Regions from separate parts of the Paenibacillus sp. FSL H7-0942 genome, predicted to be linked through region 3. Evidence: predicted binding sites of a transcription regulator. Region 3 holds the regulator's gene; each other region holds the start of a gene.
What was found. Region 3 encodes LexA, which represses DNA repair genes until DNA is damaged. Its sites were predicted from a motif close to CGAACATATGTTCG; they were not measured.

Region 1: MHI48_RS16580 (DNA polymerase IV) is a predicted target of LexA. The motif match lies at 4,762-4,775, and genes of this name have one in related genera.
Region 2: addB (helicase-exonuclease AddAB subunit AddB) is a predicted target of LexA. The motif match lies at 2,216-2,229, and genes of this name have one in related genera.

What each region holds. Positions count from the first base shown of each region.
Region 1 is NZ_CP150279.1:3,726,643-3,733,460, reverse strand. Features, by position in the region: gene MHI48_RS16600 (endospore germination permease) at 1-1,056, opposite strand, end outside; gene MHI48_RS16595 (spore germination protein) at 1,060-2,553, opposite strand; gene MHI48_RS16590 (hypothetical protein) at 2,784-3,152, opposite strand; gene MHI48_RS16585 (YolD-like family protein) at 3,154-3,501, opposite strand; gene MHI48_RS16580 (DNA polymerase IV) at 3,498-4,715, opposite strand; gene MHI48_RS16575 (glycoside hydrolase family 1 protein) at 5,032-6,483, opposite strand; gene MHI48_RS16570 (beta-glucoside-specific PTS transporter subunit IIABC) at 6,497-6,818, opposite strand, start outside.
Region 2 is NZ_CP150279.1:4,877,757-4,884,574, forward strand. Features, by position in the region: gene addB (helicase-exonuclease AddAB subunit AddB) at 1-2,151, opposite strand, end outside; gene MHI48_RS21720 (class I SAM-dependent rRNA methyltransferase) at 2,351-3,727, opposite strand; gene MHI48_RS21725 (Na/Pi cotransporter family protein) at 4,246-5,247, shown strand; gene MHI48_RS21730 (NUDIX hydrolase) at 5,306-5,740, opposite strand; gene mtaB (tRNA (N(6)-L-threonylcarbamoyladenosine(37)-C(2))-methylthiotransferase MtaB) at 5,854-6,818, opposite strand, start outside.
Region 3 is NZ_CP150279.1:4,052,278-4,059,095, forward strand. Features, by position in the region: gene MHI48_RS18005 (ABC transporter permease subunit) at 1-304, opposite strand, end outside; gene MHI48_RS18010 (HAD family hydrolase) at 893-1,684, opposite strand; gene MHI48_RS18015 (hypothetical protein) at 1,713-2,222, opposite strand; gene MHI48_RS18020 (DUF896 domain-containing protein) at 2,348-2,557, opposite strand; gene MHI48_RS18025 (LysM peptidoglycan-binding domain-containing protein) at 2,653-3,030, opposite strand; gene lexA (transcriptional repressor LexA) at 3,327-3,953, shown strand; gene MHI48_RS18035 (aldehyde dehydrogenase) at 4,059-5,360, opposite strand; gene MHI48_RS18040 (hypothetical protein) at 6,091-6,366, shown strand; partial or broken gene MHI48_RS18045 (IS3 family transposase) at 6,506-6,818, opposite strand, start outside.

The sequences.
Region 1 (6,818 bases), 330 kb from region 3:
TACATACAGAAGAACGCCTGCAGGCAGAACAAACTCCATCATAAATCCAATGTAATTGAGTATGTAGTTTACTTGGGCAGATTCGATAAAGCTGGGCCGATAGAGGAAAAAGCTAATCTCAATGACAATACACCACATTGCAAGATGGTATCTTTCCTGCCCTTTTCCTACCAGCGACGCGGAGCACCTCGAGACAAGATACATGGAGGGAATCCATATGCAAGAGAAAACGAACAGATAAAATGCGATAAATACCACTTCTACGCGCTCAATAAACTGAAATTCAATGGACTTCATAATGCTAATTACGGGGTCATTATACTCCCCGATCTCATCAGGACTAAAGTACACGTAACAAATCAGGGTGATTCCCAAATAAACGATGCAAGTGAGCGTATTGGAGATGATCATGGCAGGTAATGCTTTTTCTTTGTTTACTAGTTGGGGATAGAGAAACAAAACCAGGCCGATGCCGAGCATCGGATAGATCATAAATTGGATGGATGAAAGAACTGGGAACCACCCCTCTTTAAAGATGGGCAATAAATAGAGCCAATGGGCACGACTTAGCGTAGACACATAAATGAACGGAATCCAAATGGAGAGTATGGTGACTATTTCGCTGTACCGCCCGATGGCCTGAAAGCCATGCTGCGCAATCTGAAATGTGGGGATGAGCAGTAGCAGGACTAGAATATAAATATACGTGCTTGGCAATAACCATAATTTAATGACAAGTGAAGCAATCATATAACCGTCATACGCCAGAAGCAAATAATAGGACATAAATATTAAAGCAGCTAATTTTGCTGCCCACACGCCGATATAACGCTGAATCAATTCGAGAATTGAACTGTTTGGACTATATTTCATCAACTTGACGATCGCTACGGAGGCTAACGTTGCCAGCCCCCAGCCCAAGAAAATAACCATCCAGCCATCTGTCCCCGCATGCCTCGCCAGCTCTCTTGGAATAGACAAAAAAGCAACACTGATTTGGAAAGAAGAAATAATAAGAATGAATTGAAGCATCGTTACCGGGCGTAATGACTTCATGTTCTATTTATTCTCCTTCCATCCTCTGCTTTTCCCCTGTCTTTTTGACTGGCGTGAATTCGTGCTTGCGGGGCGGTTGTTCATCATCCACAAAGGTACCCGCAATATGGTATCCTTCCAATCCATGGCCCTAAATGGAGCTATAGGTGTGCTATAGGAGGTACCGAGTGAGTTTAGTGTTATTAGTCGACCGATGAAGCTCATCATGCCCACGACCAGTCCAACAAACCCGAACCAGGTAGCTAGTATCATCAACATGAACCGCATGATGCGTACAGCTGCCATCATGTCTTGATTGGGAATAATAAAAGATGAAATAGCTGTAAAAGCCACCACGATAACCATTACATTGCTGATCAACCCTGCCTCCACAACTGCCTGTCCAATGACAATACCACCGACGATTCCTACTGTTTGTCCTACTGGAGCTGGAAGGCGAACTCCTGCTTCCCTTAACATCTCAAGTGTTATTTCCATAATAATTGCCTCTACAAATGGTGGGAACGGAACTTGCCCCCGTGACTCACCAAGCGTTAATAGGAGCTTCAAAGGAATAATCTCAAAATGAAACGAAATGACGGATATAAAAATTCCAGGCAAAAAAATAGCGATGAAAAAGGCAAAAATGCGCAATATTCTGAGGAATGACGAAATGGACCATCGGGAACTGTAATCATCAACCGTCTGAAAAAAAGACATGAATGTAGCTGGCGCAACCAGAACACTTGGCGACCCATCGACTACAACGACACAACGGCCTTGCAGTATTTGAGAAGCAGCCGTATCCGGTCTTTCTGTCGTAATCATTTGGGGAAGTAACGCAAGAGGTTGGTCCTCAATAAATTCAGCCAATTCTCCGGTGTTAATGATGGCATCCACATCAATGGATTGAATCCGTTCTTCCAGCGCTTTAATGATGTCCGGCTGGGTCACATCTTCCAAATAAAGCAAATATACTGGCGTTTGTCCCCGCTGTCCAACAATATACCGTTTCACCTTTAACTCTTTGTCCGCAATATAACGACGGATCATGGCTATATTTTGAGAACCTGTCTCTATAAATCCTTGATGAGCCCCTTTCAGTGAGGGCTCCTGCTGAGGATCCTCAATAGCGCGTTGCGGGAATCCTTTTGTATCTAATGCGTATGCAGTACTTCTTCCTTCAATAAATAACACGCTGTAGCCGAGTATAATGGAAAGTCTGAGCTCTTCCCACTTGGCGTGAGGTTTTACATAACCCACTGTTGTAATGAAATCTCCAGAAGGATTTCCGGTTTCTAGTTGAAGCGGAGCAAGAACATTTTGATTAAGTGACGCTTTATCTGTCAATTCTTCCATATAGATTATTGCGGCTAGTTCTCCGGTCTGTTTTATGCTTAACTTTCGGATGATTAAGTCGGGAGTGTTTGTAAAGATTTCTTCAATTCTACCCAAGGATTCGTTCAAACTTTTGGTGATATTCTCCTCATTCGTGTTCGTGGCAGATTGTTCATTCACTTCCCTTACCTCCCTCCCTTCTTACAGCAACATTTCCTTATTATGACGAATATTCTCCTTGATATACATCGCGGATTGTTCTTCGGTACACATTGCAATTTGAAGTCAACGTTTCATCATGGGAAAAAGTTTTCTGCCTTTTTATTTATCTTTTTCGTAATTCCCGGTTTGCCGAAAGATCTGCTCGTATTGGTTGCCGCAACCATAAGTTAGACTCTTATTTTCTATGTTCATTTGAGCAAATCAGTAATATCAACGTTCATATGTTCAGTAAGCATTAAGGTTACATCTACTTTCACTTTGCTCCATAATAATGTCATTTTATGAATGTAACCTCTCACCGAATAATCTACCGTTAAACTCAGCTCAGATCTCACTTCATCTATGATTTTTATATGATGTTCCTTTAGCCTTTGCTTTGATTTGTACATTTCTAAAGCTATTTTCTTTTGGGTACCGTCCAGGTAGTCAACATACACAGATTTCATTTTGAAGTTTGAAGCGTATATTTTATGCTTATCTACCTCCAGAGCACCTAACAGATAAGGGAGCTCCACTACCCTCTTTACGAGTGAAAGTTCCTCGAAAGTCTGTCGCACTTTACACGCCTCCTTCTTCAAGTTTTACAGCGACCAATTGATCAAAATCGACCCATTCAAATCCATTCTCCATTTCAATTTTGATTTTCTTTCCAAAGGTACTGACTGAAGTGACGATCCCGTGTATATACCGATTGCCTGACTCAGTAAATATTGCAAAGGTGGCTTGCAATGTATAATTGAGCGACATATCTATATTTTGTGTAATAATCTCCCACTCATCTTCATGGATCAGCGGTTTCGTTAGATAATGAACTTGAGTACGATGCTGTATAATCCGTTCTTTATGTTGTGGAAGCATCATGCGGCTCGATTCCCATAATCCATTGGCCTCCAGTTTTTTGCTCATTTATAATGCCCCCCAATTTTAGATGCTCGATCGATCGCTTGACCCGCAGCCGTAATGGAGCTTGCTCGTAGAATGGCAATGTCGCCAAATCGATCCTTAATGTCGTCCATCACCTGATCAATGGCCCGTTTCTGTTCTTGATCATCAAAAAAAGATAGTTGATATGTATCCGCGTTGGATAATTGAGACAGGGATACGCCTACACGGCGCACAGGTTGCCCATCCCAGTGTTGATGAAATATGCGTTTGGCTATCTTGCATACATCAACGGTTATGTTTGTAGGATCAGACAGTTTAACCTGCCTGTGAAAACCAGTGGGGTGGTCAAAATCCGCTCCAGACACACTTACGGACACGACACTACCCATCAGTCCCTTTTGGCGGGCTCTTCTGCATACTTCTGTGCAGATATCGAGAATAACCACTTCGATCTCCCAAGCCTCTGTGAAATCTCTAGGCAAGGTCATTCCGTTTCCGATATCTTTTTGTGTACTGTGCGTGTTGACGGTTACCGGCGAATTGTCGAGTCCATTTGCGACTCGCCAGATGACTTCTCCATTAACGCCCCACTTACTTCTTAATTTGGAAAGAGGCGTATTCGCCAAGTCTCTAATGGTTCGGATCCCCATCTTCCACAGATGTTTTTCCATTCTTGAGCCTATCCCCCACATATCGCGGATGGGCTTATCTCCAATATGGAGGTGTAACTCCTCTTTTTTTAAGTGGAAAATGCCCCCCTCTGCTTTTTTAGCGATTATATCGCAGCATAATTTACTGATGATTTTGTTTTCACCAATGCCAGCTCTCGCGTAAACGCCTGTTTCATTATAGATTTTGTCTTGAATTTGCTTGGCCAAATCGACTGGATCATTACCGAATAGATGCATAGACCCTGTAAAATCAGCGAATAATTCGTCTATACTGTACGGTTCGACCAGATCGGTGAACTCTTCAATAATGGACATGATTTGAGTGGATACTTCGATATATTCTTGCATGTGTGGTCTCACAATGATCAGTTCAGGGCACTTCTGAAGAGACTGCCAGAGTGGTTCCGCGGTAGACACACCCTTCGCCTTGGCTAGTGGACAAGCGGCAAGGATAATTCCAGAGCGTCTTGCGGGGTCTCCCGCAACAGCTAATGGTCTATTTTTGTATTGAGGCATTTTTGCCTTTTCGACTGAAGCATAAAACGACTGCATGTCGATGAGCATAATAGTTCGCTGCTTAGCCAACACTGAAATCACTCCTGTACATTTGAGAACGTATGTTTGTATATATTATAGACCGAACACACGTTCTTTATGCAAGAGGTAAATATTTATAATTAGCTTTTGAAAACCCTTGGACACCATAATGAACTGTAGACTGGATATTGTCAGCCACTTTAGCCATCCAAATAATTAATTTTTAGTTTTATTATTGATGCACAAAAAACCAAGTACTTGTCTCACAAAGTGATAAGTACTTGGTCTATTTGATAGAATTTAAAGATTGGATCATCTTTCGTTCGATTGCAAATTATATTTCCTAATTCAATCTTTCCCCGTTGGATTCAATCACCTTTTTATACCAGTGGAAACTGTCCTTTTTACTTCTTTTCAGGGTACCTCTGCCCTTGTTATCCTTATCTACATAAATGAATCCGTAGCGTTTCTCCATTTCGCCAGTTGAGGCACTAACGATGTCGATGCAACCCCAAGCCGTGTAGCCGATAAGATTAACGCCATCGAGGATAGCTTCTCTCATTTGTTCGATATGATCTCGCAGGAAATTGATCCTGTACGTATCATGGATAGAGCCATCCTCTTCGATGACATCAACCGCTCCCAGACCATTTTCAACGATCATTACAGGGATTCTATACCGATCGTACACATGATTGAGTACGTAACGAAGTCCAACTGGATCGATTTGCCATCCCCAATCATTTGCCTTCAAATAAGGATTTTTGAATCCACCAAAGACATTCCCCTGGGTCTCATCACCTTCTGGGCGGGTACCCACTACATGAGACTTGTAGTAGCTGAAGCTATAGAAATCAACACAGCCTTGTTTTAGCACTTCTACGTCCTCTTCTGCCATCTCAATCTGAATATTGTTCTCATTAAAATATCTCTTGGCAAAGTCAGGGTATTCCCCTCTAACTTGCACGTCGCTGCTCAGCATATTGTTAATCTGATCCATTCTCAGAGCCTTCAACATATCTTCCGGTTTACATGTACTTCCGTAACCATGACTATAATTAATCATGCAACCGATTTGGAACGCCGGATTAATCTCATGAGCAAGCTTGACTGCTTTTGCACTTGCTATAAATTGATGATGTAAAGCCTGGAATCTTAATTGCGTACTATCCACAACCGTATTGTTAAATACCCCACTATCATCAACTAATAATGCCCCTGCTATATATGCTCCTGCTGGAACAATTAAACTATTGATCTCATTAAATGTAATCCAGTACTTCACGACATCCTTGTAACGGGTGAAAATGGTCTCACAATACCGTACGTAGCAATCGATCATTTCTCTGGAAGCCCAAGCATTGAATTTCTCAGTTAGCGCAAACGGAGCTTCGTAATGTGAGATCGTAACGATAGGTTCAATATTATACTTTTTCAGTTCACTGAACACCTTGTCGTAAAATTGAAGTCCTGCTTCATTTGGCGTTACATCGTCCCCGTTGGGGAATATTCTGGACCAAGCAATGGACATTCTGAAGCATCGAAAGCCCATCTCTGCAAACAGACGGATATCTTCTTTGTAATGATGGTAAAAGTCTACTGCCTCATGGGAAGGATAGTTTACACCCTCCTCAATGTGTTTAGTGATCCGTCTTGGAATAGTATGCGTTCCACCCGTCATCATATCTGCTGTACTTGCTTTTTTACCATCAATGTTCCAGGCACCCTCGTATTGATTCGCCGCTGTTGCGCCGCCCCACATAAAAGAGTCTGGGAATACGGTTGTGTTCTTCATTGGAAATTCCTCCTTATATGATCTTAATTAGTTTTTCCCCGATCGTAATCGATGGTTTATCTATACCAATTACATCTGTAAAGTCATCTGAATTCGTAACAATAATAGGTGTAGTCAGATCATAACCTTTGGCGGCTATTGCATCTGTATCGAATTCGATAAGTAAATCCCCAGCTTTTACTTCATCACCTTCTTGTACATGCACCTTGAAATGTTCACCTTTCAGCTTCACCGTGTTCATGCCGATATGAACGAGGAGTTCAGCGCCATTATTCGAGCTAATACCCATTGCGTGGAAGGTAGGGAATACCGCGGATATGACACCATCGGCTGGT
Region 2 (6,818 bases), 830 kb from region 3:
GACATAGGACCAATGCGCTTCTTCCGAGTTCGCAACCGGTGGTTGAGCGAGCAATGGCTGTTCTTGTAGACCAAACATCTTCCGTACATGGCGGACAATCTCGGAAGGAAGCAGTGCTTTCCCCTCATCATCAGCAACCGGGTAACTCAGCCACAACTGGCTACTTGCCGCTGTAAGTGCCGTATAGATCAGAAAACGTTCATCCAGCATCTGCCTTGTTGCACCTGGTCCAAGCGCCATGCCTCTTTCCGTCAGTAACGCTCTCTCCAGTTCCGTTAATACGCCATCATCCTGAGGTACGGCGGGTAATTCACCATCAACGGCGCCAAGGATAAATACGTATTTGATGTCCTGAAGGCGTGTACGGTCCATAGAACCCATCAAAACCTGATCAAGTGCTGGTGGTACCAGACCCAGCTTCAGTTCCGTCAATCCGGTCTCAATCATCCCGGCAAACAGCGTGATATCCAGCCGTTCATTCCCCATCATATCGACCATCTGATCCAATAAATCTAGCACAGCTCCCCACATCTGCCGATGTTCTCTCGACCGTTCGAGGTCACCTTGTGCCTTAGCTTCAGCAGACATGTTCTCCAGCTTCCATGCGATCTCAGCATCTTCCAGCAGTCTGTATAGTGCCTCGCACTGGGCTTTGGCTGTCTTTGCCTTTTTCATTCGTTTCTCAAAAGCACCCAAGGAATCTGTAATGACCGTTCGGCAGCTCTCCATTAAAGAAAGCATCTGATCCCGTCCTCGACTACGGCCATCCTGACCGTTGTCTTCCAGCGACAGGCTTGGTACATACTTCCACGGTTTGCCGTCAGTCCAGCGATACCCGTGAATACCACAAGCCAGTACATAATTCTCAAGCTGGTCCATATCTTCACGAGTGATGGAACCATCACGCGGAAGCAGCAGATCCGTTTTGACACAGCGAAATACATCCTCGTAACGCCAGTGGCGCCGAACAATATCCAGTGCGGAACGGATAAACTCAGATAATGGATGATGAAGTTCATTTCTTCTCCGGTCCAGAAAGACGGGTACGTCATAATCCCTGAATAACGGTTCAGCTATATCAGCGTAGGTATCCAACTGCCGGACAAGTACCGCCATGTCCCGATAACGCGCACCTTCGTTTTGTGCCAAGCGCCGCATCTCACGCAGTGCTCCCTCCATCTCAGCTCGTCGGTTCTCCGCTGCAACCAGTTGGATTCCGGAATCAAGGCCTTCACTTTTCCAATGAATTCGCCGGTCGAAACCAGCCTCCAGATGAGTAAGTCCCGGACGATCCTTGTATCTCGGTGGAATCTCCGAATCTAGCACGGTTATATCGCTTGTTACACCCAGTTCGTCAGCCATTCCTTTCAGGCGCGCATAGGCACTTGCCGTGGGATAAAATAGTTCCAGTTCTCCAGGCAGTGCGCCGTGATCATAAGGACGATCCAATGTCAGTGCAATCGTCACGGAAGAGGACTGCAACATCAGCCGACCAATCACACTCATCTCCTGTGGTGTGAATCCCTGAAAACCATCAATCCAGATCTGGGCATCCTGCAGCAATGCACTTTCCGACAAACGATCTGTCAGCTCGGTCAACGTGTCTTCATCATCAATATATAAATTGGTCAGTTCCTGTTCATAGTCACGATATATCAGATTCAAGTCATGCAACTTGTCCTCCAGAATTGGCGAAGTGGATGAGGTATTCCCTCCAGACAGCCCGTCTTCCAGCAATGATGGATCAACTTCATAACGTTTAAATTCACTATATAAGTCATTTAATTCGCCTATAAAACCCAGCTGGCTGCCGGATGCACCAAACAGCTTTAATTCTTCCTTACGGCGCTGGATGACCTTGTAGAGCAGCATCTTTTTGCCTTCGGCTCCGATCGGAATACGAGCAGAACCACCTGCTTCTTGCATTACACGATAGGCTAGACGGCGAAAGCCGAGCACTTCTGCACGCATGGTACCTTTAATTGCTCCAGAAGACACCAATGCCTGCTCTGTTCGAAAAGAATTCTGTTCGGGAACGAGTAAAATCAAAGGTGTGCCTTGCGGCTCCTTTTGAAGCAGGGATGTAATTTCCCGGGTAATCAGCAAGCTTTTTCCGCTGCCTGCCCGGCCAATAACAAAACGAACGGACATGTCTAATCCTCCAAACCACACGTACAAGATTTTAATTCCCAGTATAACATATCTGACTTGGTTCGGAACATACGTTTGCCACTATCCGGTAAAACCGGAGATCATCTCCGTTAACACAGCAAAACAGCAAAAAGCCCGCAGCTATCACACTGTGGACTTTTGACTTGATCTATACTTGATTGGAACGGAAATCATACGTTTAATTTTTTTTACTGCGCACTTCGAAAATAGCAAATTTCAGGTAATGTCCTTCGTCCACGCCCAAAATTTGTGGGTGATCCTTACCGGCTGCTTTCCAGTCGATCAAACGAAGCACTTTGCCTGCATCTTCCGCTGCATCGGCAATCGTATCCAGGAAGAGGTCTGGACGCATGTGATACGAACAGCTGGCTGTTACCAAATATCCACCCTCATTGACCAGTTTCATTCCTTGCAAATTGATATCTTTATAACCGCGACATGCACCTTTAACTGCTGATTTCGTTTTGGCAAATGCAGGAGGATCAAGGATGACCACATCAAATGTTTTACCGCCAGCTGCCAGCGCTTTGGATGTATCCACTTTCTGTTCGGCTGCACGTGCACGTGCGGTACGTTCATCCAGTCCCTTCACTTGTTCACGCAAGTACTGGAATGCATCAGCAACTACGAATTCAACCCGGTCAGTGAAACCGTTCAGCTCCACATTTGTTCGTGCACTCTCAATGGCATGCTCCGAAATATCAAGACAAGTCACTTTTTTGGCTCCATACTTGCAAGCATTCAACGTAAAGCTACCCGTGTGTGAGAAACACTCCAGAACAGTGGCACCATCCCAATATGGGAATGTAACTACCTTACCGCTTTTATTCACAGGCAAGAGCTGCTCTGTGCCATCCTGCTCAGTCGTTTGAAGTGTGATTCCACTCTTGTAGCCCCAACCCTTCATGAGCGGTTCGATGGCTGCACGATTCTCACGTTGGTCGAAGAAGTAACCTGTCTTCTGCCCTTCCACGATATCCACTTTAATGAGTAGTCCATTCTCTGTAACAGTGACATGCCGTGGGCACTCTCCATGCAGCGGACCTTTGGTCTGCTCCAAACCTTCCAGTTCACGAATCGAGACATCACTGCGCTCGTATATGCCTTCCGGCTGCATTACTTCAATGAGTGCCTGTACGATGGCTTCACGGCAACGATCCATGCCAAGTGTAAGCAACTGTACAACGAGAATGCTGCCGAATCGGTCAACGATTAATCCTGGCAGAAAATCAGCTTCGCCGTAAACGAGACGGTATGCCTCTCCATCCTGGATAAAACGTTCCCGGTGACGCAAGCAATCGCGGAAACGCGCTGCAAAAAACGCGGTGTCCATCTGTTCGGACTCCAGAGGTTGATACGCTACAACTCTTACAGTGATTTGAGATGCGGGATTGTAATATCCTGTCGCCAGATAGCGACCTTGATGATTCAATACATTGACCAGATCTCCCGGTTCCGGGTTTCCGTCAACAGAGGCAATTTCATTGTTAAATATCCATGGATGTGCATGTTCAAGCCGCTTTTTGCGACTGCGTTCGAGTGTAACTGATGGCAAGGTAGATCCACTTCCTTTAATTTAATAGTTCAAAAGATAGGTTTGGTGCGGCGCGCAGGTGGCGTTCCGGGTTCGAATCGATCTTCCGATCGCTGTTGTCTCCAGATTTTTTTGAACTCCCTTTTCTCAAAGGGAAAATCCGGGGATAAAGGCGAGCGCTTCGCTTCTTCGGTAACAATTTCGTCTTCTTCGCTACGTTTGCACGAATCACCGTATCTTTCGAATTGGGGTGCAGCAATAGGTGACGTTCCGGTTACGAATCAATCTTCTGATCGCTGTTGTCTCCAGATTTTTTTGATTCCCTTTCCTAAAGGGAAAATCCGGACACAAAGGCGCACGCTTCGCTTCTTCAGATTCAATTTCGTCCCCTCCACTACGTTTGCACGAATCACCGTATCTTTCGAATTGGGGTGGGGTAATTTAGGTCGCTTCCCTCTGAATTCCTTTAGGCTTGTCATGGTTGTCTTTTCTTACTCATAGGATGAGTTAAGGAACCGGACGGAAGGAATGATGTTTCTATGTTTAGAGATGTGATATTGCCCCTACTCTATGGGCTTATTATCTTTTTTGGTGGCATGAAGCTGATGGAAACGGCCTTGCAGCGCATGGCTGGGCCCATGTTGGCGGGTTGGCTCAATCGCGCCACCTCTGCTCCATGGAAAGGCATGGCCTTCAGTGCAGGCGCAACAGCCCTGTTACAGAGCAGTACTGCGGTCACCGTACTCACCATTGGACTGGCTAATGCCAGATTAATTACCTATGGACGAACACTTGGCATCATCCTCGGCACCAACATCGGGACATGCCTGACGACGGAGCTGGTGGGACTGCAGATCGGACGTGCTTCCCTACCGCTACTCGTCCTGTCGCTAACGGGCTGGGCCATGTTTGTTGTTCTTGGTGAACGCAATCTGGCCGCTCCTGAACGCACGCGTCAGACTCTGTTTAACATCCAGTACAGTTTCCTCGCAGCTGCGGGATTTGCACTTGTTATGACAGGCATTCAGGTGATGCAATCCATTGCCTTACCCTTGCGGAGCATGGGCGTATTTCAATGGTTTCTCGACCGCTCTGCCGACAGCTTGTGGTGGGGCTTCCTGGCAGGTGCCTGTCTGACAGCGCTCATTCACAGCAGCGCAGCTGTCATTAGCATGGCGATTACGCTGGCAGCCACAGGGGTATTGCCTGTGGAGATCGGCATCGCCATTGTGATCGGGTCCAATGTGGGGACCTGCATCACCGCTGTGATTGCTGCCGCGGGCGGAGCATCCGCAGGCAAATTTGTCGCAGCCTCCCATGTTGTATTAAACATTGCGGGAGCGCTGCTGTTTATGCCGCTGATCGGCCAGCTGCATGCAGCTTCGGCCTGGCTGTCAGCGGACTACGGGGCACAGATTGCGCATGCCCAGACCCTTTTTAACATCACCAGTTCACTGCTTGCTTTACCGTTCTGTTACTTGCCAATCTGGCACAAAAAACCACCGGTCCACGCCCCCGCGGCGAAGTCACCCGTGGCTTGATGATCTGCCTGTCCAGACCCACAGAGCGCGCGGCTAACTGACTCGAACAATAATGCCGTTATACGTTAATGCCTAACTTGTTCAGGGCTACACGCAAGATATCATCGTTATTATCATATCCGCTCTGTTGCTGTAAGGACCATGCTTCTTCCGGAGCATACCAATCCACACCTTTGATTTCTTCAATCTGAGGCTGTAGATCACCACTCTCGGCTTCAACGAGATAATAATGAACTTCCTTGTCCACCGGGCCAAAGTCTGCATGTTGGTACGTGTAAGCAATGATATCAACCGGCTCTACAATGCGGCCCACCATACCTGTCTCTTCCAAAATCTCGCGCAGTGCCGTCTGTTCGATTGTTTCTCCATCTTCCATTTTGCCCTTGGCGAGAGTTGTTTTACCATAACGATCTACGATAAGCTGAATTTGAAGACGTCCGTCTTCCCCTGTTCTATAAACAACTCCGCCTGCTGAAATTTCTTTTTTGTTCATCGTGCTCTCCCCCATCAACTTCGATATCTTTATCTTATTTTTTGCAAAAGAAGGACCTCATCTCCCCGGGTAAGCTCCCCAAGGAAATGAAATCCTTGTTTCTGACGCCTCGATCACATCGCGGCGGACTTAAGATTCTCTTCCAACACACGTACCAGCGTAGCCTGACTCTCGTTGACGCCGGCTTCAACCACTTTGACTCGGCACACTTTACCGACCATATCCATCGATCCGTCAAAGACCAGTTGAATGTAGTTGTCGCTATAACCGTGCAGCTTGCCACTTCCCTCGCGGCCTTTGGCTTCCCCTTCGGGAATAACATCCAGTACCTGTCCGACAAACTGCTCAGCGTACTCCAGCTGCATCTGCTCAGACAAGTCAATCAGTTCATGCACACGTGCATTTTTGACTTCTTCGTCCACCTGATCTTCCATTCGTGCTGCTGGTGTACCCGTACGCTTGGAATAAGGGAATACGTGCATTTCGGAAAAACCGATCTTCCGCATCAACTCATAGCCATTACGGTACATCTCATCCGTCTCACCTGGAAATCCAACAATGATGTCTGTTGTAATCGCTACATCTGGCATTGCTTCCCGAATGCGAAGCATTTTTTTGTAAAACTCTTCTGTCGTATATTTACGGCGCATGCGTTTCAACACCGTATCATCACCCGCTTGCAGCGGAATATGAAAGTGACGAACGAGTTTATCGGAACGTTTGATCACGTCGAGCATGCGGTCATCGATCTGACTGGCTTCAATCGAGCTGATTCGAATACGCTCCAAACCCTCTACCTTATCCAAATCCCACAGCAGATCGGTCAGATCATAGTTCTCCATGTCATCGCCATACCCACCTGTATGAATACCAGTCAGAACAATCTCCTTGTATCCGGCGTGTACGAGTTGATGCGCCTGTTGAATAATGCTGTTCGCCTCACGGCTGCGTGAGAGACCACGCGACCACGGAATAATGCAGAATGTACAGAAGTTATTGCAACCATCTTGAATCTTCAGGAATGCGCGGGTACGGTCAGCAAAATCCGGTACGTCCATTTCTTCAAATACACGGGTTT
Region 3 (6,818 bases):
TGATTGGAACCGGGAATGTAAAGAGCAATGCAAGTCCGCCCAACATCAGCGTATTACCAAATACTCTCCAGAAGGTAGGGTCCTCAATGAACATTTTGAAGTATCTTAATCCAACCCACGTTTCTCCAAATATACTTCCCCCGGGAACAAAACGTCTGAACGCAATCACATTACCAATCATCGGCCCATATTTGAAAATAAGGAGATAGATGATGGGAAGGATTAATAGTGAATACAGCTGCCAGTCTTTGCGAAACAAGGTTGCTGCCGTTCGTAATCTGCTCTCTTTACGTAAAGATGTCATGGTTAACGTTGTTTTAGCGGTTTCAGACTCCATGTGTTTTCACTCCGATCCAGGACTTGATAAGTAAGAGTAATTCATGTACAATCTCCATCGTTTCTCCTCTTGTAGAAGACAACAACTCCTTTAACTTCACCCCCACTACCAAATAGATAATTGCTAAATGTAAGCGATATCAATTTGGTGTATTATGTAGAATCACACAATCCAAGGTGCTTCACATCATTCATTAGCACTTACTAAGTGGTGTGATTTCCAAATCGGAAGAAGATACTCTAAAATATTAAGCGCTTACAATAAATCAAAATAATAAGCAATAACTCCCTGCTTCCATTTAATGAAGTAAGTCAAAAAGAAATTGCTTTATGACAATCTAAATACTAGTCATACTAGTATGTTAGTTATATTCTAATCCAGCTTCCCCCTAATTTCAATAACTTTTAGTAAAAAAAATGGAGATCTCTTTTAACAAGGTAATTTACTCAACTAGCTCAAATAAAAAAGCATTGGTAACTTCAAGAACGACATCATCGTTCATTGAAGCTTCCAATGTTTCAGGGTGCTGAGGAAAGATGTTATAACTGATTCCGCTTAGAACTTAGCAATAAGCTGATTTAATTCCGATAAATGTGTTATTTCATGGTCTGGCGCATACTCTTCATTGTTGGTCTTATGCTCACGGTTAATCCATACGGATTGGATGCCAGATGATAAAGCACCACGAATATCAGTCGTTAACTTGTCTCCAACCATCATGCTCTCTTCGGGTTTAACACCCAGTTTACTCAAAGCATGTTCAAATATCGACGGATCTGGTTTTCCTTTTCCGAAGTTACCCGAGATAATAATCTCATCAAAGAAAGGAGTCAATTCAGGTACACCATCCAACTTCTCTTGTTGCAAAGCAGGACAACCGTTTGTTAACAACAACAGTTTGTACTTTCCTTGTAACTGACGCAAGGTATCCATCGTTTCTTCGTATACATGAGGTCTGGATCTCCGTTCTACTCCAAACTGTGCGGCCAGTTGTTCAGCAAGATCTTCCCGATCTATACTCAACTTCAACAAGCCACGACGCCATGATTCTTTACGGTAAACTGGAGCAAGTTGTTCCAACTGACGGAACTCAGGTTGATCCCCACCAGTAAAGTTAGCCCAAAGGCCTTCAAACGGATTGATTCCAATCATTTTAGTAAAAGGAAAGGTTTCATATGATTCATACAGTCCACGTGCCTCATTACGAACAGCTTCTTCAAGTTCTTCTGGTTTAACCCCAGTCTCTTTCGCTGCGATTAGACAAGTCTCATGAAAAGCTTCTCGAACACTACGGTCATCCCATAATAAAGTATCATCTAGGTCGAACAAAATCGCTTTTAACGCCATTCCGATCATCTACCCCTTTATGCAATAATTACTTTTCGACGGTTTCCACGGTGATCTGGTGTGCTTTTGCAAACTTCAGCAAACGTTCTGCAATCGCATCTGTATCGTAACGGTTCAATAACTTGGTGAACACCCATCTTTTCCCGCGACTGTTATGTTCGATAACAACTGTACCTGGTTCAATTCTGAATTTGACGATATCGTCAACCCCAATTGAACGTTCACGATTACCCTTCGTCGTTATAATCCGATTACTGCTAATCTTGATGTATGGACGTCGAAGCATGAAGATGACTGCCAAAAATACGTAAAGCAGCATGGTCACCCAGTCCCAAGTTGTCATTGGAGCTTGCACAAGGAACGTGCTCATAAACAGATACAAAAAGGCGAGACCAATCAAAAATATAGGGAACAAAAGACTGCGTCCCTTAAAGACTTCTTCACCTGGTGTACCTGTGATTGGTTGACCACTTTTTTTGCGTTGCTGATTTAACTGCTTGGAATTTTTCTTAACCGTTCTCTCGAACGAACGCGACATGAGAATCCCCCTTATGTGTCTTTGTATCGGCTTACATAATTGCAAACCAACATTTCCCCCTATAAATTGCACACTCAAAATAACAGGAAGAAACCTAAATATCATAATGATATCATTAGGTTTCGTTAGTGTTTGAGTTTGCCTTGGTGGCCTTTGTCATTCTCATCATCAACAATCTCAATGGTATCCAGTTGTTGTCTGAAATTGCTGCGAATATTACTCAAATAAATCTCTCTTAGCTCGGCACGTTCAGCAAGCTCTTCCTCCGACAATCCAGTGGACTTTTGCTTACGAGCCAATTCGTTAATGCGTGCTACCAGACTATCTATATCCAAGCTTGTCCCCTCCAAAAATACAAAGTCATATTAACTTTGCCATTATAAAGGCTGCTTGTCAAGCTGACACGCGCTAACACTCATTGATGTGCATTTTATTCTGCAAATTGCGGTAGAGCTAGTACTTGTCCCACTTGGATGGAAGTTGTATGAAGTTGATTCACTTTCTTAATTGCTTCTATATATATACGTGTATCCATATTCGTCGGTTTATGTTCCAAAGAAATACTCCATAATGTTTCCCCTTGTGAAACAGCTATCTTTCCTCCAGGCAGAACAGCATTCTCATTGCCGGCAAATACAGTTAAAACGGTGCTGCATCCAATAAATATAATCATAGAGGTAATGACTACCTTTAACATCCATGAAGAAATCTTGAAACGCGCTAAAACCTTCTTGTAGTTCCCTATGTTAGACTTCACCAGTTCCGAATTCATTGGTTCATAAATGCTTTGATAAGTAGAATATCTCATTAAATACCCGCCTCCAAACGTTTGTTCCTATCTGTTGGAATCAATATAACACGAACACTTGTTTTGTTCAATAGATTTTTAGAACAATTGTTCGCTTCTTTTTTGAAGGAGAAATATCTTATTTCAAGTCCTTTTACAAAACATTTGCAGTATTATGCTCTGACTTTTGGACAATTTCTGTTCTATAAGTTAAAAAACACTGATTTAATGCTATTTTATTTAGAACTTATGTTTGTACGAACGGAGGTTCTATGTTATAATTTTCCCAAACGTTACTAAAATGGGGTTGATACGGTATGTCGAAGATATCCAGCAGGCAGCAGGCTATTCTGGAGTTTATACGAAATGAAGTCCGGTTGAAGGGGTATCCTCCTTCCGTACGGGAAATTGGTGAAGCGGTTGGACTGGCTTCCAGCTCAACAGTACATGGACATTTGGATCGTTTGGAGAAAAAAGGTTTGATCCGACGCGACCCTACCAAGCCAAGAGCCATTGAGCTTTTGAGCCAAGAAGAATCTGAGCATTCTCATCAATTTGCTCATAGCGTTGCACGTATTCCTGTTGTTGGTAAGGTTACAGCAGGGGTTCCAATCACTGCAACCGAGAACATTGAAGACTACTTCCCTCTTCCTACACATTATGTAGGCGAACAGAAAGTGTTTATGCTTTCGGTAGTCGGAGATAGCATGGTGGAAGCTGGAATCGTTAACGGAGATTACGTTATTGTCCGTCAACAGCAAACTGCTGATAACGGTGATATCGTCGTTGCAATGACTGAAGACGATGAAGCTACAGTGAAAACGTTCTATAAAGAGAAAGATCATATTCGCCTTCAACCGGAGAATGCGACCTTCGAACCTTTACGTTTGAAACATGTTAGTATTCTGGGTAAAGTCATTGGCCTTTTCCGAGATATTCATTAATATTTAACTTGAGTAACAAAACTAGATGTAATGAAATACGAAAGAGGTTATCCTGATCAACAGGACAACCTCTTTTTTTCATGTTTATGTTATTTTAGCGGCTAATTATTCACTGCGTTTCAGAACACTCTTGTGATGCGAGAACACATCAAAGCTCTGTTGTCCGTGATATGAGCCCATACCGCTCTCTCCTACACCACCAAACGGGAGGTAGTGTGAAGTCATATGAGAAAGTGTGTCATTAATACATCCCCCACCGAAGGATACTTGATTCAGAACCTGATCCTGCAGCTGCTCATCCTGTGTGAAGAGATATAGCGCCAATGGTTTTGGCCGGCGAACAATCTCATCCAGCATAGGATTCAGGTCACTGTACGTAAATACAGGAAGAATCGGACCGAAGATCTCTTCTTGCATGACAGCTGATTCCCAGTTCACATCACCAATTACCGTCGGCTCAATAAGCAACTGCTCACGTACAGAACGCCCACCAATTAGTGTTTTGCCATCTGTGAGGAATTTCGACAACCGATCAAAATTACGCGCGTTGACAATATGCGGGAAATCAGAGTTCTGTAACACATCGTCCCCAAATTTATCTTTGATCTCTGCGCCAATCAGATTGATCAATTCATCATGAACTTGTTCATGCACAAGCAAGTAATCCGGAGCAACGCAAGTTTGCCCTGCATTCAGGAACTTTCCACGAACAATACGCTGGGCCACCAGCTTCAGATCTGCATCACTGTGGACAATAGCAGGACTCTTGCCCCCTAGCTCCAGGGTTACAGGAGTTAAATGCTCCGCTGCTGCCTTCATAACAATGCGACCAACCCCCGTACTGCCTGTGAAGAAAATATAATCAAACTTCTCTTTCAACAATGCTGTGCTAGCCTCGACTTCCCCTTCCATAACCGCAATATACTCCTGAGGGAAGATCTCCTGAATCAGATCATACGTCAGACGAGATACGGCTGGTGTTAATTCAGAAGGCTTGATAACTGCACAGTTACCGGCTGCAATTGCTCCAATCAGTGGACCAAAGGCCAGTTGGAAAGGATAGTTCCAAGGTGCAATAATAAGAGCCACTCCGTATGGTTCAGGGTAAATGGTACTCACCCCATCCGGCATAGCCGAATTGGTTGGGACTTGTTTTGGTACAGCCCATTCCTGCAGGTGTTCTAATGCAAAATCCAGTTCACCCAGAACAATGCGAATCTCGGAACCGTAAGCTTCCGCCTCTGATTTGTTCAAATCTGCCCGAAGTGCATCTTGAATCCGTTGCTGATACTTTTCAATTCCCTTTCTAAGCTGTTGAAGTGCATTAATCCGATACTCGATATTTTTAGTTTGTCCTGTATAAAAAAATGTACGTTGTTCTGTCACAAGTTGTTTTGCCTGATCCATATTAACATCTCCAATTAATTATTTAAAATTAAATTGTTTAAAATTTAATTAAAGTATACCTCTTCTATATGAAACTTTCAACATACAAATGAAACATCCATTTGTATGTATTTGAACGATGGTTGGAATTTTAAATGAGTGAATGCTAGTATTCCTTTCTATTTCATGGCTATCAGAATTAAAAGGAAGTTTGATTTAAATCTTTTGCTTCAGACAGTTTAATATTAATGAAAAGTGAGTTTTGCGATTATCTAAATCGACGAACGAATATGTTTGTTATAAAGGTAAGCCTTGGTCACAGATAAACACAAAAATGTTACGTGGGCAAGTGAAGAAGAATCAGGGGACATGTTTTGGCAATTTGCTTTCAGATGATTTATCCATTCCCGGTCACAACTTCACAACGAGCAGATTTTAATCCAACAACTACTCCTGAGAGCTGTCTTCGAAGAAAGGGTTAAATAATATCAAATCAACTTGTACTACTTCTATTAAAAAAAGTCATCTAGTATCTCACTCATCCGCTGCATTTCATGATCGTCCAAATCTGTTTAGATTGGATATACTATTTAATCAGTTGGAGGAATTTTTGGAAGTTACGTTAGTAGATCTGTAGGGGGTGAAATACAAATCACAATGTAATATATATCATAATTTTACATAGAATTATATGGTATTTTTAGAAAGTAAAGTTTTATAATTCATTCAAAAAAATTTAGGAGGTATTTACATGAAAAAGAAACTAGCCACAATTGGAGCGCTCACTGCTATAGTAGCAAGTATTGCTGTTCCAGCATCACTTGCTTCTGCCTCATCTTCTGTTCAAGGTTCTGTAACTGCACAAAGTGTTACGATTCAGGCGACGCAAAAATATGTGAGATATTCAGATGCTAACAATAAGTATGGAGATGCGAAGTATGTTCCAAAGACATATACTTATGCTGATGGAGTTTGGTATGGAGTACTCAATCTAGCATCTACTACCTACTCAAACGGATTATATTAAGGAACTATGAAGGTTACGTAACGAAAATGGAGTAATTTTGTCATCACAATAAAATTCACGTATATTAAATATAACAATACTAAAAGAAGGCTTCTGAATTCTAAAGTGTACCCTTTGTAAAGGACATTTTGAAAAAAAACTAGGCAACTTGTTGAAGCTGCTGTCTGTATTTTACAGGCGGCAGCTTTTTCAAATTCCATTGCCCTCGATAATGATTGTAGTACGTCATATAACTCTTAATTTCTCGTTTTACTTCTTCTAATGTTTCGCAATCTTTGATATTCGTTTCATCCTTAAAATGCCCAAAGAACGATTCTTGGGGAGCATTATCCCAACAATTGCCTCGACGTGACATGGATTGTCTTAATCCCATTTTCTTCACTACGGATTGGAATTGTGGTTTCGTATAATGAAAGCCTTGATCAGAATGGATCAACGCATCTTTGGTTAAA